Regions from separate parts of the Pseudomonas sp. S3_B11 genome, predicted to be linked through region 2. Evidence: predicted binding sites of a transcription regulator. Region 2 holds the regulator's gene; each other region holds the start of a gene.
The links. Region 2 encodes FliA, which starts transcription of late flagellar genes. Its sites were predicted from a motif close to CTAAAGTTTNNNNNNNNNNNGCCGNTAA; they were not measured.
Positions count from the first base shown of each region.

Region 1: AB4O22_RS09920 (methyl-accepting chemotaxis protein) is a predicted target of FliA. The motif match lies at 2,535-2,562, and genes of this name have one in related genera.
Region 3: AB4O22_RS24725 (methyl-accepting chemotaxis protein) is a predicted target of FliA. The motif match lies at 4,605-4,632, and genes of this name have one in related genera.

Region 1 is NZ_CP162749.1:2,140,954-2,148,797, reverse strand. Features, by position in the region: gene AB4O22_RS09940 (LysR substrate-binding domain-containing protein) at 1-811, shown strand, start outside; gene AB4O22_RS09935 (MmcQ/YjbR family DNA-binding protein) at 808-1,158, shown strand; gene AB4O22_RS09930 (DUF1294 domain-containing protein) at 1,163-1,582, opposite strand; gene AB4O22_RS09925 (undecaprenyl-diphosphate phosphatase) at 1,579-2,409, opposite strand; gene AB4O22_RS09920 (methyl-accepting chemotaxis protein) at 2,682-4,316, shown strand; gene pnuC (nicotinamide riboside transporter PnuC) at 4,598-5,161, shown strand; gene AB4O22_RS09910 (AAA family ATPase) at 5,158-5,682, shown strand; gene AB4O22_RS09905 (hypothetical protein) at 6,005-6,445, shown strand; gene AB4O22_RS09900 (hypothetical protein) at 6,447-7,040, shown strand; gene AB4O22_RS09895 (hypothetical protein) at 7,100-7,844, shown strand, end outside.
Region 2 is NZ_CP162749.1:4,141,372-4,149,215, reverse strand. Features, by position in the region: gene flhB (flagellar biosynthesis protein FlhB) at 1-403, shown strand, start outside; gene flhA (flagellar biosynthesis protein FlhA) at 635-2,764, shown strand; gene flhF (flagellar biosynthesis protein FlhF) at 2,776-4,125, shown strand; gene fleN (flagellar synthesis regulator FleN) at 4,242-5,072, shown strand; gene fliA (RNA polymerase sigma factor FliA) at 5,069-5,812, shown strand; gene AB4O22_RS18580 (chemotaxis response regulator CheY) at 5,980-6,351, shown strand; gene AB4O22_RS18575 (protein phosphatase CheZ) at 6,370-7,155, shown strand; gene AB4O22_RS18570 (chemotaxis protein CheA) at 7,186-7,844, shown strand, end outside.
Region 3 is NZ_CP162749.1:5,512,261-5,520,104, forward strand. Features, by position in the region: gene hutU (urocanate hydratase) at 1-269, opposite strand, end outside; gene AB4O22_RS24700 (HutD/Ves family protein) at 667-1,236, opposite strand; gene hutC (histidine utilization repressor) at 1,233-1,943, opposite strand; gene AB4O22_RS24710 (formimidoylglutamate deiminase) at 2,087-3,451, shown strand; gene AB4O22_RS24715 (lipocalin family protein) at 3,572-4,141, opposite strand; gene AB4O22_RS24720 (hypothetical protein) at 4,173-4,427, opposite strand; gene AB4O22_RS24725 (methyl-accepting chemotaxis protein) at 4,710-6,602, shown strand; gene AB4O22_RS24730 (DUF924 family protein) at 6,735-7,331, opposite strand; gene AB4O22_RS24735 (class 1 fructose-bisphosphatase) at 7,335-7,844, opposite strand, start outside.

The sequences.
Region 1 (7,844 bases), 2.0 Mb from region 2:
GTCGCGGCGCATCGCCGAGCTGGAAGAACGCCTCGGCGCCCGGTTGCTCCAGCGCACCACCCGCCAATTGAAATTGACCGCGGTCGGCGAACGTTATCTGCGCCATTGCCAGGCCATGTTGCTGGAGGCCGAGATGGCCGACGAAGCGGTGGCGAGCATGTCCAGCGAGCCCCGCGGCCGATTGCGGGTGTCCAGTCCGGTGGGCCTGGCCCACCAGTTCCTGCCGGTGATAATCGAAACCTTCCTGGTGAAATACCCTTTGGTGCAACTGGATATGACCCTGCTCAACCGGCGGGTGGACTTGATCGGCGAAGGCATCGATGTGGCGTTGCGCGTGCGCGACCTGGGGGACGAGGATCCCTTGCTGATGACCCGGCGCCTGCGCCAGGCGCGGCTGATGATGGTTGCCAGCCCGGCCTTTGTCGAAGGACGGCGGATCGAAACCCCGGATGACCTCAAACAGTTGCCGGTGCTGGGGGCATTGGAAGCCGATCGCCAGGTGCACCTGCGCCTGGTCAGCGCCGATGGGCGGCGTGTGGAACTGGGCCTGGAAGCCCGCCTGGGTATTGACGACTTCATTGTGCGCCGCGCCTGCACCCTCGCCGGCCTGGGCTTCACTTTATTGCCGAGCATGTATTGCGAGCAGGAATTGCGGGACGGCACACTGGTGGAACTCTTGCCTGGATGGTCATCGCCCGATGGCTGGCTCCAGGCGGTCTACCCGCATCGGCGCGGCATGCTGCCAGCGGTGCGTGCATGGATCGATCATTTGGTGGAAGCCTTCGAGGGCTGTGGAGATAGAACGATATGAGGTTGAGCGAAGAGGATGTCGCGCAGTTTTGCCTGGGCCTGCCCGGCGCCAGGGAGGACTACAAATGGGGTGGCGTACGGGTATTTTCCATTGCCGGGAACAAGATGTTCGCCCTGCAGGGCCTGCGAGGCGACTCGCTGGCGTTCAAGGTCGACAAGGATCTGTTCCTGGGCCATTGCGACCGGCCGGGCATTCATCCCGCGCCTTACCTGGCGCGAGCCCAGTGGGTCATCATGCAGGTGCCCTACCCGCTGGATGCCGAAGAGCTGCGTGGCCTGCTGCAACGCTCACACCAATTGGTGGTCAGCAAATTGCCCAAGCGCACGCAGGTGGGCTTGTTGCTCTAGCCATTCAAAACAGATAGCTGCCCAGGAACAACTGGTCGATCCAGAACACCTGGTGCAGCAGCACGATGAACCAGAACACGACCTGAAACGACACTTTGCGGGTCTTGTGGCGAAACAGCTGCTGGGCCAGCAAGGCTCCGGGCCAACCGCCGGTCAGCTCCACCGCATGCAGCACGTTTTCCGGGGTGCGCCAGGTGTCGGCGCGCGCCTTGCGCTTGTCGCTCCAGTACAGCAGGAATGCCACCACGCTGACGACGCCATAAGCCACCATCGGCACCCACGACACCGCCCGCAGCCCGAACAGCAGCGAACCGAACAATGGCAAGGCACAGAGCAGCGCAAACACCATCAGTTTGAGCCGCAGGTGCTGCACGGTGCCTTCAGCATTGCGCCCGGCACGTTTGCGCTTGCCTGATTCGTTCATGGCTTGGCAGCGGTCCAGTCCACCCAGCCGAACTGCCAGGTTGCCAGGATCAACAGGCCGAAGGCGATTCGATACCAGGCGAACACGGCGTAGCTGTGGCTGGCGATGAATCGCAGCAGACCCTTGACCGCAATCATGGCGAAAATGAACGCCGTGACGAAGCCAATGGCGAACACCGGGAAATCCGCCGGGACGAACAACTCACGGTATTTGTAGCCCGAGTAGACTGCCGCGCCGACCATGGTCGGCATCGCCAGGAAGAACGAAAACTCGGTAGCGGTTTTACGCGACAGCCCGAACAGCAGGCCACCGATGATGGTCGCACCGGAACGGGAGGTGCCTGGGATCATCGCAATGCATTGGGCCAGGCCGACCTTCAGCGCGTCCTTCCAGGAGATCTCGTCCACAGTTTCAGCGTGCACCTGGTGCTGGCGCTTCTCGGCCCAGAGCATCACCAGGCCGCCCACCACCAACGCAGTGGCCACCGTGATCGGGTTGAACAGGTAGTGGTGGATCCAGTCGGCTAACAGCACGCCCAAGACCACGGCGGGCAGGAAGGCGATCAGCAGGTTGGCGGTAAAGCGGCGGGCGCTGGGTTGTGTCGGCAGGCCCAGCACCACGTCGAAGATCTTGCGGCGGAACTCCCAGACCACCGCCAGGATCGCGCCGAGCTGGATGATAATGTTGAACGCCATCGCGCGCTCGCCACCGAACTCAAGCAAGTCGGCGACAATGATCTGGTGCCCGGTGCTGGAAATCGGCAGAAACTCCGTCAAGCCTTCCACTACGCCAAGAATCAATGCCGAAAAGGCAGTCCACAAATCCATTCATCCCCCAAAAAAGACACTGTTCATGCAGGTCTTATCAATATTCAAGTGTCATGCAGGTACCCCCGCAGCGGGTGCACGATAACCGCGACCTTTCAAAAAAACCAATGAAAAATGAGAACCGGCTCAGGTTTTGCGCTGCGGGGCCGAAATCCTATCAGACAAGCCCTGATAACGCTGCCGCGTTGTGACTCAGGTCAATTACCGATAGCGGCCGGGCGCTACAGTGCCGACCGTCGATATGACAAGAATAAAAACCGGAGTGACAGCGTATGAATAGCTTGCGCAGTGTGTCGATCAGCCGACGCTTGTGGCTCATCCTGGTCGTGGCCATCGTGATGTTGTTCACGCTCGGCGCCTTGATGCTTAATCAGATCCACAACGACCTCTACCAAGCCAAGGTGCAGAAAACCCAGCACGTGGTGCAGACCGCCAGCGGCGTGCTGACTTACTACCAAGGCCTGGAAGCGGCCGGCACCCTGACCCGTGACGCCGCGCAAAAGCAGGCCCTCAGCGTCGTGCGTGGCCTGCGCTATAACCAGAGTGACTATTTCTGGATCAACGACCTGACGCCGGTCATGATCATGCACCCGGCCAACCCGAAGCTTGAAGGCCAGAACCTCTCGGCCATCCGCGACCCGAACGGCTATGCGCTGTTCAACGAGATGGTTGCCATCGCCAAGTCCAAGGGCGCCGGCATGATCAACTACCTCTGGCCGAAACCGGGCGCCGAGGCCCCGGTGGGCAAGACCTCCTACGTCCAACTGTTCGAACCCTGGGGCTGGATCATCGGCTCAGGCGTGTACGTGGATGACGTCCAGGCCGAGTTCCAATCCCAGGTAATCAAGGCCTCGGTGGTCGGTTTGATCATCACCCTGCTCATGGGCCTGCTGTTGACCCTGATCGTGCGCAGCATCGTCGGCCCGTTGCAGGAAACGGTCAACGCCATGGCCAACATCGCCAGCGGCGAGAGCGACCTGACCCGCACCCTCGACACCCACGGCCAGGACGAAGTCACGCAACTGGCGCGGCATTTCAACGCCTTTACCGCCAAGTTGCGGCAAGTGGTGACCCAACTGCAAGCTTCGGCCAGTGCGCTGGGGCAATCTTCCAACGAATTGGGCAACGATGCGGCGCAGGCTCAGGAACGCAGCCAGCAGCAGTCGCAACAAATGGAGCTGGTGGCGACCGCGATCAATGAAGTCACCTATGGTGTGCAGGACGTGGCCAAGAACGCCGAGCACGCGGCCAGTGAGATGCGCGACGCCGAATCCCAGGCCCAGCAAGGCCAGGTCAACATCGATGGCAGCTTGCAGCAGATCGACCGCCTGTCCCAGACCATCGACCAGGCGGTGGAAGTGATCCGCACCCTGGCGAGTGAAAGCACCCAGATTGGCAGCGTGCTGGAGGTGATTCGCTCCATTGCCGAGCAGACCAACCTGCTGGCTCTCAACGCAGCGATCGAAGCCGCCCGCGCCGGCGAACAAGGCCGGGGCTTCGCGGTGGTCGCCGATGAAGTGCGGCTGCTGGCCCAGCGTACGCAAAAGTCCACTGCAGAGATCCAGGCGATGATCGAGCGCCTGCAAAGTCATTCCGAAGCTGCCGTGAAAGTCATCAGCGACAGCAGCCGAGCTTCGCAACTGACCATTGAACAAGCCGGCCTGGCCGGTGCCAGCCTCAACGCCATCGGCCAGGCCCTGCGCAATCTCAACAGCCTGAACGCCTCCATCGCCAGCGCCACGTTGCAACAGGCCCATGTGGTGGAAGACATCAACCAGAACGTCACCCAGGCTGCCGGACTGTCTCACAGCACCGCCATGGCCGCCGAACAATCCAGCCAGGCAAGCACCCGCCTCAAGGCGTTGAGTGAACAGTTGAACGGGTTGCTCACGCAGTTCCGGGTCTAACGATCGGTAGCCCCCCTGTGGGAGCGAGCAAGCTCGCTCCCACAGGGGTTCTGTGTTTTGATCGTTCCCACGCTCCGCGTGGGAATGCATCCCGTGACGCTCTGCGTCACATTCCAGAAGCGGAACGCAGAGCGTCCCTGGCGACATTCCCACGCAGGAGCGTGGGAACGATCGTAATCCCTTGCTCGCGATAGCAGCGGCACATTCAACATTGGTATTGGAGCTGTCCACGCCATAGCGTTTACAATCGCCGCCCTCTTCCATTTCCCCAAGGAACCGCCATGTCCGGGCTTGAACTGTTTGCCGCAGCCCTCGGCGTGATCGCCGTCTGGTTGACCGTCAAACAGAACCCCTGGTGCTGGCCGATCGGCCTGGTCATGGTGTTGCTGTACAGCTGGATTTTTTTCGAGGTGAAGTTGTACTCGGACATGCTGCTGCAGGTTGTCTACGCGGTGCTGCAACTCTACGGTTGGTGGCAATGGACCCGCGCCGGGCACAATCATGATGGACGCCAGGTCAGCCGCCTCGGCGGGTCGTCAGTGCTGTTCGGCCTGGCTATCGGTGCGGCAGGCAGCCTGCTGTTGGGGGCCGCCATGGCCCACTGGACCGATGCCGCCCAGCCCTGGCTCGATGCCGCGCTCACCGGTTTCAGCCTCGTGGCCCAGTGGTGGATGGCGCAAAAACGCGTGCAATGCTGGCCGCTGTGGATCGTCCTGGACGTGATCTTCGTCGGCCTGTTCATCTACAAGGGCTTGCACCTGACAGCGGCGCTCTACGCCCTGTTCACCCTGCTGGCCGTGCAAGGCTGGCGGGAATGGCGCGCCGATCCGGCCCTGCGCGCATGAAGGTAGTGGTGCTGACCGGCCCGGAATCCAGCGGCAAGAGTTGGCTGGCGGCGCAATTGCAGGAACACTTTGGTGGCGTGCGGGTGGATGAGTACGTGCGCCATTTCATGGAGCAGACCCAACGCGATACCTGCCTGGCCGACATCACCGACATCGCCTCCGGCCAACTGGCCTGGGAAGATGAAGCGCGTGCCCGCCGTCCGGCGCTGTTGATCCTCGATACTCACCTGTTGAGCAACATCCTCTGGAGCCAAACCCTGTTCGGCGACTGCCCGGACTGGCTCGAACCGGCCCTGCTGGCCCGCCATTATGACCTGCACCTGCTGCTGAGCCCCGAGCAGGTCGAATGGACCGGCGACGGCTTGCGTTGCCAACCTGAATTGGCTGAACGGCTGGCGTTTTTTGAAGCGATCGAGGCTTGGCTGAGCGGACACCGGCAACCGTTCCAGGTCATTGAAGGCGATTGGGCGCAACGCCAACAGCAAGTGTTCGCCGTCGTTAGCCAGCTGCTTCAAGCCTGATCGCGGGGTGATCTGTTCCATTCTTGAAACAGCGCAGTCGCTCCAAACCCGGATCCAACGCCGCTTCATCAAATTGCCATCAAGACTGTCAAGTTTCTGAAACACCCGCCCAAAAGCCTGGATCCAGAGGCCTGGAACAGTAAGTGACCGGTTAGTCACCCTGTGCCGTGTCTCAGCGCTGAAACACCCCTTCCACCCGGCATACCGTCTAAAAATACAACTCATTGAATTTAAAGGTATTTCAAAACTCGGCACGACACCTGCTCTACCCCACTTCGCAACGCTGGACCAGGGCCAGCCCACCGAAGAAGGAATCGATGCCGTGGGGACTTTCGAGAGAAGTTTGACCTGTCTGCTGTTGATCGGCTGCGCCGCCAGCGCAACGCTCAGTCTGCCAGCGCAGGCCGAGGGCAACGGCGTCATTGTCCTCAACCGTGACGTGCAGCCCATCGCAATTGGTCGCAACGGTGGCAAAGATCCCTACCCGACCACCGTCAATGCCAACCCCTCCGAACGAATCCACCAGGCGACCGCCAGCACCGAACTGAGCGATGGCGAATTTGCCAGCGTGGCCAGCGGCTCGTCGATCCGCAACACCGTCAACCCGAATACCGGCGTGCAAGGCCTGAACGTCGTGAGCAATCCCAACGGTACGCCGGGCATGAATGCCGGTCACGGTGGCGGCGGCGCGATCTCCGGCACCATCAACCGCTCGCTGAGTTCCGGCCTGGCCCCGCTGGGTCGGCTGGCGGGAGGCCAGTGAGATGAAGCCCGTGCTGTTTCTGCTCGCCCTGTTCATGCTTTCCCTGCTCAGTTCTTTCACCGTATTTGCCGATCCAGGTGTTGCGGTGGTCAGTAACGCCAACCTGCAGGATTCCGGCAGCCATTACACCGGCAACTTCAACGTCAACCAGGCCGCCGGCGACCAGATCCAGCAAACCAACACCCGGGCCATCGCCATTGGCAGCCACGCCCAGGCCAGCACCCGCGTACAGCAACGCGTCGACACGCCGGCCGACCCTTCCATGAACGCCACCGCCCGTATCGGCGGCAACTCCTTCACCAACGGCAACGGTGTACTGGGCGTCAACCAGTCCGCCGGGGCCAACAACCAGATGGCCAATGTCATGCGGGTGGGCATCAGCGCCCATCCGCAGAGCATTGATGACAGCGCCCTGTCTCAACAGAACGTGGCGTTGCTACCGAACTCAGGAGCAACTGGCACCCCAACCGGCAGTCGCCAGGTCGTTACCAGCGACCAGGCCTTCACCGGCAGCCGAGGGGTAATCCAGGTGAACCAGAGCGCAGGGGTGGGAAACCGTATGGCTAACACCCTGAGCATCCGGGTTGCTGATTGACCCGGAGGCTACATAAGAAAGTACCGACACTTAACCAACGACACGCAAGGAGAAACACCATGAAACCTACAATGGCACTCAAACCATTGGTTTTCGCTCTCGCCGCGGTCATGACAATGGCGGCACAGGCTGGAGGAAACGACAACAATAATGGCCATGGCAATGGTCACGGTCATGGCAACGGCCATCAGCAAGGGCCGACGCTGGATCAATTGCTCTCCATCAATGCCGGCGCTGGGGCTACGGTGCTGGATGAGCAGAACAGCGACGGCAACGTGGTGACCAACCAGGCCACCAGAAACACCGCTGAAGCCACTGACTCGCTCAATGGCAGCAACGGCAACATGGGCGCCAACATTGCCGGCGGCGACGGCAACCAGCAAGACAACGCCGCCGCCCTGGCCACCGCCGACGAAAGCTTCATCTTCGGCTCGGCTGTCGCCGCCTCCAGCGCCACGCAGGTCAATAACAACAACTACGTCAAGAACAACTCGACGCAAAACAACGCCTCGCTCACCAATGCGGGCAACAATGGCTCCGGCAACATCGGCATCAACGTGACCGCCGGGAACTTCAACCAACAGAAAAACAACCTGGCCATCGCCGTATCCGGGGGCCGTGTCGCACAGGCCTCTGCCGCGGCTGACCAGTCCTCCACCGGCCTTGTGGTCGACAACAAAGGCGTGCGGACCTACAAGACCGACACCCTCACCAGCACCTACAGCGCCTCCGGCACGTTCAAGGCCAAAGGTACCGGTACCGCCGAAGACGATCACGGCGGCTGGGACAACAAAGGCGGCGGCT
Region 2 (7,844 bases):
TCGCCAGTTGCAGCGCGAGGTGTCCCAGCGGCGGATGATGGCCGCGATCCCTGACGCCGACGTGGTCATCACCAACCCGACCCATTATGCCGTGGCGCTCAAGTACGATCCCGAGAAAGGCAACGCTCCCGTGTTGCTGGCCAAGGGCAGTGACTTCCTGGCGCTGAAGATCCGTGAGATCGCCGTGGCCAATGAGGTGATGCTGCTCGAGTCCCCGGCGCTGGCACGGTCGATTTACTACTCCACTGAGCTCGACCAGGAAATCCCTGGCGGCCTGTACCTTGCCGTGGCCCAGGTGCTGGCCTACGTCTACCAGATCCGCCAGCACCGCGCCGGCAAGGGCAAGCGCCCCGAACCGCTCAAGGACCTGCCGATCCCGCCGGATTTGCGCCGCGATTCCTGAGTCGGGCTGGCACAAAAGCTGTGGGAGAGAGCTTGCTCGCGATTGCGCGGGTTCAGTCGACTAAGGATGTGACTGACAAATCGCTATCGCGAGCAAGCTCGCTCCCACAGGTCAGCGTCCCTTCAACCCTTCTATTTCAGCCTCCGGCAAAAGTTGGAAGGCTTCTTGCAATACCCCGTCTGCGCCCCCTCCGGGCGTCAAAAGTTTGCTTCACAGGAACGGGGATTATTGGTGGATCGCTCTCAGTTACTCAGCACCGCGCGCAGCAATGTAGCCGACCTCAGCCGGGGCAATCTGGGCGTGCCATTGTTGCTGATGATCATGCTCGCCATGATGATGCTGCCGGTGCCGCCGTTTCTGCTGGACGTGTTCTTCACGTTCAACATCGCCCTGTCGATCGTGGTGCTGCTGGTGTGCGTCTACGCCCTGCGGCCGTTGGACTTTGCGGTGTTCCCGACCATTCTGCTGGTGGCGACGCTCATGCGTCTGGCGCTCAACGTGGCATCCACCCGGGTGGTCATGCTCCATGGCCAGGACGGGCACGCCGCCGCCGGTAAAGTGATCCAGGCCTTTGGTGAGGTGGTGATCGGCGGTAACTACGTGGTCGGTATCGTGGTCTTCGCCATCTTGATGATCATCAACTTCGTTGTGGTGACCAAGGGCGCCGGGCGGATTTCCGAGGTGAGCGCGCGTTTTACCCTCGATGCGATGCCCGGTAAGCAAATGGCGATCGACGCCGACCTCAATGCTGGTCTGATCGATCAGAGCCAGGCCAAGCTGCGTCGCCTGGAAGTGGCCCAGGAAGCCGAGTTCTACGGTTCCATGGACGGTGCCAGCAAATTCGTGCGCGGTGACGCCATCGCCGGCCTGCTGATCCTGTTCATCAACCTGATCGGCGGCATGGCTGTCGGTATCTTCCAGCACAACATGAGTTTTGGCGACGCTGGCAGGGTTTACGCCTTGTTGACCATCGGTGACGGTTTGGTGGCGCAATTGCCATCACTGTTGTTATCCACAGCTGCCGCGATCATGGTGACCCGCGCTTCGGGCTCCGAAGACATGGGCAAGCAGATCGGCCGGCAAATGTTCGCCTCGCCCAAGGCCCTGGCGGTTGCCGCCGGCTTGATGGCAGTCATGGGCCTGGTGCCGGGCATGCCGCACTTTTCCTTCCTGAGCATGGCTGCCCTGGCTGGCGGCGGTGCCTACCTGTTCTGGAAGAAGCAGAACGTGCAGAAAGTCCAGGCCCTGCAAGAGGTCAAGCGCCAGCAGGAGCTGCTGCCGTCGCCGGCCCGTGCCATGGAAACCAAGGAACTGGGCTGGGATGACGTGACGCCAATCGACATGATCGGCCTGGAAGTCGGTTATCGCCTGATTCCATTGGTCGACCGCAACCAGGGTGGTCAGTTGCTGGCGCGGATCAAGGGGGTGCGCAAGAAGCTGTCCCAGGACCTGGGCTTCCTGATGCCGACCGTGCATATCCGCGATAACCTCGACCTGGCGCCGAGCGCCTACCGCCTGACGCTGATGGGGGTGATCCTGGCCGAAGCCGAGATCTACCCCGACCGCGAGCTGGCGATCAACCCCGGGCAGGTCTACGGCTCCCTCAACGGCATCACCGCCAAGGATCCGGCTTTCGGCCTGGAAGCGGTGTGGATCGAAATCAGCCAGCGGGCCCAGGCCCAGTCCCTCGGCTATACCGTGGTGGACGCCAGTACGGTGGTGGCGACCCACTTGAACCAGATCCTGTATAAGCACTCCAGCGAGCTGATTGGCCACGAAGAAGTCCAGCAACTCCTGCAAGTACTGGCCAAAGGCTCGCCGAAGCTGGCCGAAGAGCTGGTGCCGGGTGTGATTTCGTTGTCGCAGTTGCTCAAGGTGCTGCAGGCGCTGTTGGCCGAACAGGTGCCCGTGCGCGACATACGCAGTATTGCCGAGGCTATCGCCAACAACGCCTCCAAGAGTCAAGATACCGCCGCCCTGGTGGCTGCGGTTCGGGTCGGCGTGTCCCGCGCAATCGTCCAAAGCATTGTAGGCACTGAGTCTGAGCTGCCTGTGATCACCTTGGAGCCAAGGTTGGAACAGATATTGCTCAATAGTCTGCAGAAGGCAGGACAAGGCTCGGAAGAGGGTGTTCTGCTGGAGCCAAGCATGGCCGAGAAGCTGCAGCGTTCGCTGATCGAAGCAGCCCAGCGGCAAGAGATGCAAGGCCAACCGGTGATCCTGCTGGTGGCCGGTCCGATTCGCGCGATGCTCTCGCGATTCGGGCGCCTCGCGGTCCCGGGGTTGCATGTGCTGGCGTACCAGGAAATACCGGACAACAAGCAAGTGACCATCGTTGCGACAGTAGGGCCCAACGGCTGAGGTAGTGGTTTATGCAAGTGAAGCGTTTTTTCGCCGCCGACATGCGTCAGGCCATGAAACTGGTTCGTGACGAGCTGGGCGCTGAAGCAGCCATCATTGGCAACCGTCGTATCGCCGGCGGTGTCGAGCTGACGGCGGCCCTGGATTACAAACTGTCTGCGCTGGCCCCGCGGGTTCCGAACATGGAACTCGAAGATGAGCTGCGCAAGACTCAATCGCGCATCGCCAGCGCCCAGGCCGAGCTGAGCCTGCGCAGCAGCGAAGGCGAGGCCGCGGCAGGCACCAATCGTCAATTGTTCGCCGGTCAGCCGCTGACGGCTGGCCTGCCGTTGACCGCTGCCGAACCGCTGATCGAGCAGGCCCAAGCCGAACCGCGTCGTCCTGAGCCGGCGCCCGCAGCGCCTGCCCGGGGTGTCGATCCGCGCGCCCTGGACTCGATGCGCTTTGAACTCAACAGCCTGCGCGAGCTGATGGAAGTCCAGCTCGGCTCCCTGGCCTGGAACCAGCTGCAAGGCAGCCGTCCAGCCCAGGCCAACCTGTGGCGTCGCCTGCAACGCATCGGCCTGTCCGGCCCGTTGTCCCGGGACCTGCTGGCGCTGATCAATGGTATTGAAGAACCTCGCCAGGCCTGGCGCATGTTGCTGGCGCACCTGGCGCGGATGATCGCGACCCCGGAAGTCGAGCCGCTGGAGGAAGGCGGGGTAATTGCCATGGTCGGCCCTGCCGGCATGGGCAAGACCACCACCCTGGCCAAGCTCGCCGCCCGTTATGTACTCAAGTACGGCGCCCAGAGCATTGCCCTGGTGAGCATGGACAGTTTCCGCATCGGTGCCCAGGAGCAACTCAAGACCCTCGGCCGGATCCTCAATGTGTCGGTGACCCATGTGGATCCGGGCCAGTCCCTGGCCCAGGCGCTGGAGCCGCTGCTGCGCAAACGCGTCGTGCTGATCGATACCGCAGGCTTGCAAGCCAGCGATCCAGCCCTGCGCATGCAGCTCGAAAGCCTGGCCGGACGCGGTATCAAGTCAAAAAATTATCTCGTGTTGGCAACCACCAGCCAGAAACAGGTTCTAACCGCCGCATACCACAGCTACAAACGCTGCGGGCTGGCCGGCTGCATCCTGACTAAGCTGGACGAAACGGCAAGCCTGGGCGAGGTGTTGAGCCTGGCGATCGGTCATGAATTACCGGTGGCCTACCTGACCGACGGGCCGCGGATCCCGGATGATTTGCATCTGCCGCGCCGTCATCAACTGGTCAGTCGTGCCGTGAGTGTGCAAATGCAGGAAGAACCCAGCGAAGAAGCCATGGCTGATATGTTCGCTGATATCTACCACAGCCCGACCAAGCAGGTCGGCTGAGGTAATCATGAATATTTTTTGTACCTACATCGATGGTCTGCCATGCATTGTTCCGTATGCGAACGCGCAGCCAGTAATGTGGCCTCCGTCTAAGTAAGACAAGGTAAAGAACGAACATGGGCAGCATGCATCCCGTACAGGTGATCGCGGTGACCGGCGGCAAAGGTGGCGTCGGGAAGACTAACGTGTCAGTGAACTTGTCCCTGGCTCTGGCAGAGCTTGGCCGACGGGTCATGCTGCTGGACGCCGACCTGGGCCTGGCGAACGTCGACGTGTTGTTGGGGCTTACACCCAAACGCACGCTGGCGGACGTGATTGAAGGGCGCTGTGAGCTGCGTGACGTGTTGTTGCAGGGGCCGGGCGGGATTCGCATCGTGCCGGCAGCCTCAGGCACCCAGAGCATGGTTCACCTGACCCCGGCCCAGCACGCGGGCCTGATCCAGGCTTTCAGCGACATCGGCGACAATCTCGATGTGCTGGTGATCGACACCGCAGCCGGTATCGGTGACTCGGTCGTCAGTTTCGTCCGCGCGGCCCAGGAAGTGCTGCTGGTGGTCTGCGACGAACCGACGTCCATCACCGACGCCTATGCCCTGATCAAATTGCTTAACCGCGACTATGGCATGAACCGCTTCCGTGTCCTGGCCAACATGGCCCAGAGCCCGCAGGAAGGGCGCAACCTGTTCGCCAAGTTGACAAAGGTCACGGATCGCTTCCTGGACGTCGCCCTACAATACGTCGGCGCAGTGCCTTACGACGAAAGCGTACGCAAGGCCGTCCAGAAGCAACGTGCCGTTTATGAAGCCTTTCCACGCTCCAAATGCGCGCTGGCGTTCAAGGCCATCGCCCAGAAGGTCGATACCTGGCCACTGCCGGCCAACCCTCGCGGGCATCTGGAATTTTTCGTCGAGCGTCTTGTGCAACAAACAGCAGGGCCCGTGCTATGACAGCCAGCGGTTACAACCATCTCTATAAAAAATCGGCACGGGACGCCCAATACGAATTGATCGAGCGTTACGCGCCACTGGTCAAGCGTATCGCCTATCACTTGCTGGCGCGGTTGCCGGCCAGTGTCCAGGTTGAAGACTTGATCCAGGCGGGCATGATCGGCCTGCTCGAAGTGTCGAACAAATACGACGCGAGCAAGGGCGCGAGTTTCGAGACGTATGCCGGTATTCGCATTCGCGGCGCCATGCTCGATGAAGTCCGCAAGGGCGATTGGGCGCCGCGTTCGGTACACCGCAATACCCGCATGGTCAGTGATGCAATTCGGGCAATTGAAGCTAAAACCGGGCGTGACGCTAAAGATCACGAGGTTGCGGCCGAACTCCAGTTGAGTCTCGACGATTATTACGGGATTTTGAACGATACCTTGGGCAGCCGCCTGTTCAGTTTCGACGACCTGTTGCAGGACGGCGAACATGAAGGGCTGCACGAGGATAACGCGAGTGCTCACATGGAGCCGTCGCGTGACCTGGAAGATGAACGTTTCCAGAGCGCGCTGGCGGAAGCGATTGCCAATTTGCCGGAGCGTGAGCGGCTGGTCTTGGCGCTGTACTACGACGAAGAGCTGAACCTCAAGGAAATCGGTGAGGTCCTGGGGGTCAGCGAATCGCGGGTCAGCCAGTTACACAGCCAGTGCGCGGCCCGTTTGCGGGGGCGTTTGGGGGAGTGGCGAGCGCGTTGACAGGCAGTGTGGGGACACTGCGAACGAGGCTGGCCTGGCAGGTGCTGTGCCAGTCTCCATCCGTGGTGCTCCAGACCGTTGTCGAGTGTTGTGCCGGATTGATTGAAATGGCGCGTCCAGGTGCTGGGCGCGTTTAAGACTGCTTGGAGGTCGAATTGGACAAGAACATGAAAATCCTCATCGTTGATGACTTCTCAACGATGCGGCGGATCATAAAAAACCTGTTGCGTGACCTTGGGTTCACCAACACGGCCGAAGCAGATGACGGGACCACTGCGCTCCCGATGTTGCACAGTGGCAACTTCGATTTTCTGGTCACCGACTGGAACATGCCGGGCATGACCGGTATCGACCTGTTGCGCCAGGTGCGTGCCGACGAAAAACTCAAGCATCTTCCGGTGCTGATGGTCACTGCCGAAGCCAAGCGCGAGCAGATCATCGAAGCGGCCCAGGCCGGTGTAAACGGCTATGTGGTCAAACCCTTCACGGCCCAGGCGTTGAAAGAGAAGATTGAAAAAATCTTCGAACGCATCGGTTAACGGCGCCACGGGGGAGCTATGGATAACGAATCTTCAATGGGTGATTTCGAATCGACCCTGAAAAAACATGCCCGCGAACTGGTCGACAGCCTTGAAAAAGGTCGTTTTGGCGATGCGGTTCAAATGATCCATGAGCTCAACCAGACCCGTGACCGCGGTCTGTATCAGGAGGTGGGCAAGCTCACGCGTGAATTGCACAGCGCGATTGTCAATTTCCAGATCGACCCGAATATGCCGCAGGCCGAGGAAGTCTCGCAGATCACCGACGCCACCGAGCGTCTGGGTTATGTGGTCAAGCTGACCGAGGCCGCGGCCAACCGCACCATGGACCTGGTGGAAAGCGCAACGCCCCTGGTCAACGGCCTGAGCGAAGAAGCCCAGGCCTTGAGCACCGACTGGGGTCGGTTCATGCGGCGCGAAGTCGGCGCCGAAGAGTTTCGGGAGTTGGCCCGTCGGGTCGACGGTTTCCTGGCGCGCAGCAGCACCGAGAACCGCGCGGTGGCAAGCAACCTCAACGATATTCTGCTGGCTCAGGACTATCAGGACCTGACCGGCCAGGTGATCAAGCGTGTGACCCAACTGGTCACCGAAGTGGAAAGTAACCTGCTCAAACTGGTGTTGATGGCCAGCCAGGTAGACCGCTTTGCAGGCATCGAACACGACCGTGAAGCGATGCTTGCTGAAAAAGATCCACAAAAACATCTCTCTCAGGGTGAAGGTCCGCAGATTCATGCCGATAAAAGAGAAGACGTTATGTCCGGTCAGGACGATGTGGACGATTTGCTGTCCAGCCTTGGATTCTGAGTTTTAGCCCTGTTTTAGGAGCAGCCATTAATGAGCTTCGGCGCCGATGAAGAGATCCTTCAGGATTTCCTGGTTGAGGCCGGCGAGATTCTAGAGCAACTGTCCGAACAGCTGGTCGAGCTGGAAAGCCGACCAGATGATGCGGATCTGCTCAATGCAATTTTTCGCGGTTTCCACACTGTAAAAGGAGGCGCCGGCTTCCTCCAGCTCAACGAGCTGGTGGAGTGCTGTCACATTGCCGAAAACGTGTTCGACATCCTGCGCAAGGGTGAGCGTCGCGTTGATTCGGAACTGATGGACGTGGTGCTTGAAGCGCTGGATGCGGTCAACAGCATGTTCAGCGAAGTGCGTGAGCGCTCGCCGATCACCGCTGCCACGCCTGAGTTGCTCGCCGCGCTGGCACGCCTGGCGGAGCCGCAATCGGCTGATGAAGCGGCTCCGGTTGCCGAGGCAGTGGCTGAAGAGCCGGTCGCCGAAGAGTCGGGCGACATCACCGATAACGAATTTGAACAACTGCTGGATTCGCTGAACGCCGTCAAGGCCCAAGCCGAAGCGCCGGCGGCACCTGCTGCGCCGCCCGCCAATGCAACAGCTGACGCCAGTGATGAAATCACCGACGACGAGTTCGAGTCATTGCTCGACCAGCTCCATGGCAAAGGCCAGTTCGCTCCCGATGCGGTCACGCCAGC
Region 3 (7,844 bases), 1.4 Mb from region 2:
CCGGATTGCACCAGCAGGGTTTCGTCGTCGTTCAGGTTGGTCAGGCTTTCGACGATCTTGTCGTAGCACTCCCAGTTGCGCGCCGCGCGGCCAATGCCACCGTAGACCACCAGTTCCTTGGGGTTCTCGGCCACTTCCGGGTCGAGGTTGTTCATCAACATGCGCAGCGGCGCTTCAGTCAGCCAGCTCTTGGCGGTCAGCGTGTTACCGCGAGGGGCACGGATTTCAACGTCACGGTATTTTTCGGGTTTGCGGGTAGCGTCGGTCACAGCAAAAACTCCTCAGCGATCAATCCAGACCAGCCCGGGCAGTGGGCAGCGATTTAGCGAACGTTGCGTTGAATATCGGAGACTCATACGCATACGTCTTTACTTGTATGTACAAGCATATGCAATCAAGCGGCCAACTTGTTGGAGACGATATTCAGAAACCGCTGGCGAATTGGCTGAAAGCCTTGTGATTTAAGGGCTGCTGAGCGGCATGAAATTTTTCAAGAGGGTTTTCGAGGGGGGAAATCGGAGGGTCACAGAAGCGTGGTGTTGCGCCACGCTGGGGCATTCGGTAACAAGTTGGTGCGCAGAAGAAACAGCAGGCAGGCACCTTGTGGCGAGGGTGTTTATCTGTGGGAGCAAGGCTTTCTCCCACAGGGTACTCAAGAAGCTGAAATTAGCGGGCCGTCAGCTCAATCACGCAGCATTGACCGTGAGTGGAGACATCCACCAACCCGGTGTTACTGCTCAGTTGCAAACAGTCGTAGAGGCCCAAATCAACGGCGGACTCACCGACCTTGATAGCCAGTCCCGGGGCGGCACTGAACACCAGTACCGTTTGCGCGTCACTGAAAAACCGCTGCTGGCCGCCCAACCACTGCAACCGCGCGCGGTAACGCTGCGGCGCGTAGATCAGGTTGAAGTCACGAATCGGTCCGCCCAGCAGTGTGCAAAACACATGGCTCTCGCCGCTGAACGTAAAAGGGTCCAGCGGATGCAAAGCCCGCGTGACTTGGCCATCGACGTTCAGTGTCATGCCGCTCCCCTGCAAGACACTGATGACCCGCTCGTAACCGGCGAAGGTGGAGAAGCCGCCCGACTCACCAATGTCGGCAATCGACAGGCGCCAGCCGAAACCTTCCAGGCCGGTGCCGGCATCGCGAGTGATTTCTTCGGTGCTGCCGCCACCGTTTTTCCACGGCATGCGTGGGTAGTCTGCCGCGAGTAAAACCTTCAAATGGCTCATTTATGAAAGCGCCCTTCCAGACTGTGGCGGGACCCCGGATGAATCAAACGGGCGGCGGTCACCGGCTGGCGCCCGGACCAGGTGCGGCGGCGGATCAACAGGCACGGCTCGCCCCTTTCGATCTGCAACAACTTGCATTCACTCGGCTCGGCCAGGATCGCCTCGACCACATGCTCGCCCTCGGTCAGCGGCGCGACCTGGTTCAGATAGGCGTAGGGCGTTTGCACGGTGAAGTCCTGCTTGAGGTAGTCCGGCGCCACCAGCGCGTTGACGAAACGGTCCTCGATTTGCACGGGGATGTCATTCTCGAAATGCACGATCAGCGAATGGAACACTTTCTGGCCTTCGCGCATATCCAGGGCCAGGGCCCGCTCGGAACCGGCCGCCTCTTCTTCCAGGGTAATGACCTTGCAAGTGTGGCGATGGCCACGGGCGGCGATTTCGTCGGCGATGTTATGCACTTCGAACAACGCGGACTGGCTCTTGGGCTCGGCCACGAAGGTACCGACACCCTGCATGCGCACCAACAGGCCGTCGGCGGTCATTTCCCGCAGCGCACGGTTGATGGTCATGCGACTGAAGCCCAGTTGGCTGACCAGTTCGCTTTCCGACGGCACGCGGTAATGCGGCGGCCAGTTTCCACTGTCGATCTGCTGGGTGATCATCTGTTTGACGCGGGCGTACAGGGGTGCCGGACTGTCACCCATGTTTGCGGCCAGCGGCTGTTTGGCAGGCGGAGTCGGCACGGCGGTTCCCTGTTCTGCGGATAAGGTTGCTAGCTTGCCGGAGTTTACCGGCCAGGCAAACGTCTGTATATGTATATACAAATTACGCACGATGAGGTTGAACCATGTCCGCCTTCTTTGCCGAACGCGCGCTGCTGCCTAGTGGATGGGCCCATGATGTACGTCTTGAGGTCGATGCCGAAGGCGTCCTGACCCATATCCAGGCCGGTTCCCACGCAGACGGCGCCGAACGGCTGGGCGGTCCGCTGTTGCCGGGTATGCCGAACCTGCACTCCCATGCCTTCCAACGGGCCATGGCCGGGCTGGCGGAAGTGGCAGGCAATCCCAACGACAGTTTCTGGACCTGGCGCGACTTGATGTACCGCCTCGTCGGAAAAATCAGTCCCGACCAACTCGGCATCATTGCCCGCCAGCTGTACATCGAAATGCTCAAGGCCGGCTACACCTCGGTCGCCGAATTCCACTATGTGCACCACGACATCGATGGCACGCCCTACGCCGACCCGGCGGAGCTGGCCCTGCGCATCAGCCACGCCGCCAGCGCCGCTGGCATCGGCCTGACGCTGCTGCCGGTGCTCTACAGCCACTCCGGTTTTGGCGGCCAGGCGCCCAATGACGGGCAGCGCCGGTTCATCAACAGCACCGAAAACTACTTGAAGCTTCAGTCGCGCTTGCAGCCGATCCTGGCCGGGCAGCCGTCCCAGGCGCTGGGTCTGTGCTTCCACTCGCTGCGTGCCGTGACGCCCGGGCAGATCCAGGATGTGCTGGCCGCCAGTGACCGCGAGTGCCCGGTGCACATTCACATTGCCGAACAGCAGAAGGAAGTCGACGATTGCCTGAGCTGGAGCGGCGCCCGTCCGCTGCAATGGCTGTACGAAAACACCGAAGTCGACCAGCGCTGGTGCCTGGTCCACGCCACCCACGCCAACGCCCAGGAAGTCAGCCTCATGGCCAGGAGCCGGGCGATTGCCGGCCTGTGCCTGACCACCGAAGCCAACCTGGGGGACGGGATTTTCCCGGCCGTGGATTTCCTCGCCCAGGGCGGGCGCCTGGGGATCGGCTCTGACAGCCATGTATCGCTGAGCGTGGTCGAAGAATTGCGCTGGCTGGAATATGGCCAGCGCCTGCGGGATCAACGGCGCAACCGCTTGTATCGGGCGGATCAGCCGATGGTCGGCCGCACCTTGTTCGATGCGGCGCTGGAAGGCGGAGCCCAGGCCCTGGGACAACCGATCGGTACCCTCGAAATCGGCAAGCGCGCCGACTGGCTGGTGCTCGATGGCAGCGACCCGTACCTGGCCACGGCCCAGGGCGACGGCATCCTCAATCGCTGGCTGTTTGCCGGCGGCGATCGCCAGGTGCGCGATGTGATGGTCGGCGGTCGGTGGGTGGTGCGCGATGGGCGGCATGCCGGCGAAGAGCAAAGCGCCCGGGCGTTTACCCAGGTACTGCGCGAACTTTTAGGCTGACCCAATCAACCCTGTGGGAGCGAGCTTGCTCGCGATAGGGCCTTTACCTTCAACATACATGTTGACTGAAAGTCCGCTATCGCGAGCAAGCTCGCTCCCACTTCGGTTTTCGGGTGACAGTCAGTTCGAGGTCTTGGCCATCTGTCGATCCGACGCGCGCCAGATCAGGCGCGTGGTGTCGTAGCCCTGCTGGCGTGCCTTGCTCAGCAGCTCCTCGCGCACGACACTATTGACGGTCGGTGTACGGGACAGCAGCCACATGTAGCGACGGCTTGGGTCGCCGACGATGGCGGTCTTGTAGTCATCGCTGACGTACAACACCCAGTATTGCCCTTTCGCCACGCCCGGCACGATCCGCGAAAACCAGTTGTCGAACTCGACCCAGAGCTTGTCGGTCTTGCCCGGCACCTGCGGCGTGGCGGTGCCCCTGGCTTCTTCCCACTGCCAGTCCGAGGTCAGGCAGCGATTGAGCACTCCCACGTTGCCGTCTGGCTTGAGGGTGTAGTGAGCTTCCGATTGCGCGCAATTGCGCTGGAAATACATGGGCAGGCGGGCCAACTCATACCAGGTCCCTTGGTAGCGCTTGAGATTGACGCTGTTGACCGTCTTGGGTGCCAGCGGATCTTCGCCAGAAGTGGCACAGCCAGCCAAAATCAGGCCAGCCAAAAGCACAAAAACTAACCGCATCATTATTTTTCTCCCGCAGGCCTCTGGCCTCGGTTTACTTCAGGCCTTGGCCGGAAAACATCAACACTTTGTCACCGGCGTACTGCACGCTGATAAAGCTTTTCTGGTCGCCCCAGGTGCAGCTGGACATGCCGAGCGCGCCTGAACAATCGGTCGGTTTCCCCAGTAACGTTTCGACTTCAGACTTGGGCATGCCAGCCGACAGCTTCGAGTAGTTTTCCTGGTTGACCTTGCTGCATGCAGTCAATACGACACACACAAACAACAAGGCGATAGATCGCAGCGACATGGTGTAACTCCTGGAACGGAAGGGGGGTGGCAGGTGCCAACCAGAAGCTTAGAAGAGAAAACCCCTATCTGGTTCCCCTACACCCCCGGTATTTATTGGGTCTGGGCAGGTGTTTCATCGGTGAAACACTCACTTTGTGACAGCGTCGTGCATTTCGTCGGAATTGAACCGCTACCGCTGATGGGGCGGTCTGGCACGCCGATAAAAAGAAACAGCGCAAACCAATGCGTTATGGCAAATTGACAGCCCGTCCTGACCCGTCCCTCCGCGGTAGTGTTATTAATGACCAGAAACATGAAATTCAGCCATAAAATCCTGCTGGCTGCCGCCCTCGTGGTGGCCGTTGCATTCGCCTGTTTCATCCTGTTCAACGACTATCGTCAACGCCAGAGCTTGAATGCCAGCACCGAAACCTCCATGCAGGAACTCGGCAGCCTGACCAGCCGCAACATCCAGACGTGGGTCGACGGCCGCATCCAGTTGCTGCAATCGCTGGCCCAGCAGATTGCCGTGGACGGCAGCAGTGCCGACAGCCTCAAGCGCGCCGTAGGCCTGCCGGCCTACACCAGCAATTTCCAGCTCAGTTATTTTGGTGGCACCGACGGCGTGATGTTCTCGGTACCGGCCGGCAATCGCGCCGCCGATTACGACCCGCGTGCCCGTGGCTGGTACAAGGCCGCCAACAGCGCACAGCAAACCATCGTCACCGAACCCTACATCGCCGCCTCGTCGGGCAAGCTGGTGATTACCGTCGCCACCCCGGTGCAGCACCAGAACCAGATGATCGGCGTGGCCGGTGCGGACATCGACCTGTCCAGCGTCAGCGCCATCATCAACTCGCTGAACTTCGGCGGCCACGGCCACGCGTTCATCGTCAGTGCCGACGGCAAGATCCTGATCCACCCCGACAGCAAGCGCGTGCTCAAGACCCTGGCCGAGGCCTACCCTAACGGCGCGCCTCAAATCAGCCCGGGCGTGAAAGAAGTCGACCTCGACGGCAAGACCCAATTCATCTCCTTCACCCACGTCAACGGCGTGCCGGGAGCCGACTGGTACGTGGCGCTGGTGCTCGACAAGGACACCGCGCTGGCGATGCTCAGTGAGTTCCGTACGTCGGCGCTGATCGCCATGGTCATTGCCGTGGTATTCATCATCGCCCTGCTCGGCATGTTGATCCGCGTGCTGATGCAGCCGCTGCTGACCATGGGCCGCGCCATGCACGACATCGCCGAAGGCGAAGGCGACCTGACCCGGCGCCTGGTCATCCACGGCCACGACGAATTCGGCGCGCTGGGGACTTCGTTCAACCGCTTTGTCGAACGCATTCATACCTCGATCCGTGAAGTGGCCTCGGCCACCGGCCAGGTCAACGAAGTCGCCCTGCGCGTGGTCAGCGCGTCCAACTCGTCGATGTTCAACTCCGACCAGCAGGCTTCGCGCACCAGCAGCGTGGCCGCGGCCATCAACCAGCTCGGTGCCGCCGCCCAGGAAATCGCCCAGAACGCCGCCCTCGCCTCGCAGCATTCCAGCGATGCGCGCAGCCTGGCCGAAGATGGCCAACAAGTGGTGGATAAAACCATCGCGGCCATGCAACAGTTGTCGGCCAAGATCAGCGATTCGTGCGGCAACATCGAAACCTTGAACAGCAACACGGTGAACATCGGCCAGATTCTTGAGGTGATCACCAGCATTTCCCAGCAGACCAACCTGCTCGCCCTTAACGCCGCCATCGAAGCGGCCCGTGCCGGTGAAGCCGGGCGCGGCTTCGCGGTGGTGGCCGATGAAGTGCGCAACCTGGCCCACCGCACCCAGGATTCGGCGCAGCAAGTGCAGAAGATGATCGAAGAACTGCAAGTCGGCGCCCGGGAAGCGGTACTGACCATGACCGACAGCCAGCGCCAGAGCGAAAGCAGCGTCGGCATCGCCAACCAGGCCGGCGAACGCCTGGGCAGCGTGACCCAGCGTATTGGTGAAATCGACGGCATGAACCAGTCCGTGGCCACCGCCACCGAAGAACAGACCGCCGTGGTGGAGTCGATCAACGTCGATATCACCGAGATCAACACCCTGAACCAGGAAGGCGTGGAAAACCTGCAAGCCACCTTGCGGGCCTGTGCCGACCTGGAGCAGCAGGCGGCGCGGTTGAAGCAGTTGGTGGGTAGTTTCCGGATCTAGTGCTTTTGCGGCCTCTTCGCGAGCAGGCTCGCTCCCACATTAGAACTTCAGCGGACGCACATTTTGCGCTCAACGAAAATCCAGTGTGGGAGCGAGCCTGCTCGCGAAGACGGTATCAGCCTCACAGCAAAATCAGAACCTGGACCCAGGCCTGTTCAAGAATTCCACTTCCTCAGCTGTAGACTCGCGCCCCAACACCGCATTGCGATGGGGAAAGCGCCCAAACCGGGCAATGATCTTCTGATGCCGTTCGGCATAATCCAGGTTGTCTTCAAACACCGCCCGCTGCGCCTCCGGTTGTTCTCGCACCAGGTCGATAAACCGCGACACGGCCTCGTTCTGCACCGCGAGGCTTTCGCAGTGTTCGAGCACGAGGTAGATGAATACGCGTTGGATCGGTTTGAGTTGCCGGTCGAAACCCGCAGCCATGCCCTGGGCTACCAGCGCCTGGGCACGCAGGTCACCGGAGAAGGCCTTGGGGGTGTCGCGGAAGATCATTCGCGGGAGTTGGTCGAGTAGCAGCACCAGGGCCAGCCAACCTTCCGGGCGTTGCGCCCAGTCGGTCAATTCGCCGGTCAGTGCCTGCTCGGCCAGGTCGCCGAAGCGCTCGTTGGCCTGGCGATCATGGCGTTTGCCGAACCACAGCTTGCCTCTGTCAGCCGATATCTCGTCCGGTGTCTTGGCTGAACCAAACCACCAATCGAGCAACGGCTGCCAGGGCTCGGCCATGATTTACTCCTTGTGGTAGGCCGTGACGCGCGCCACTTCTTCCTTCGAGCCGAGGAATACGGCCACGCGCTGGTGCAGGCCGTCGGGCTTGATATCGAGGATACGCTGGTGGCCGTCGGTGGAAGCGCCGCCCGCCTGTTCCACCAGGAACGACATCGGGTTGGCTTCGTACATCAGACGCAGTTTGCCCGGCTTGGACGGCTCACGGCTGTCGCGCGGGTACATGAACAGACCGCCACGGGTCAGGATACGGTGCACATCGGCAACCATCGCGGCGACCCAGCGCATGTTGTAGTTCTTCTTCAGCGGACCTTCTTCGCCCGCCAGCAACTCTTCGACGTAGCGTTTTACCGGAGCTTCCCAGTGACGCTGGTTGGACATGTTGATGGCGAATTCCTGGGTGGTTTCAGGAATGGTGATGTCTTCGTGGGTCAATACGAAGCTGCCCATCTCGCGGTCCAGGGTAAAGCCCTTGACGCCGTCGCCCAGGGTCAGCACCAGCATGGTCTGAGG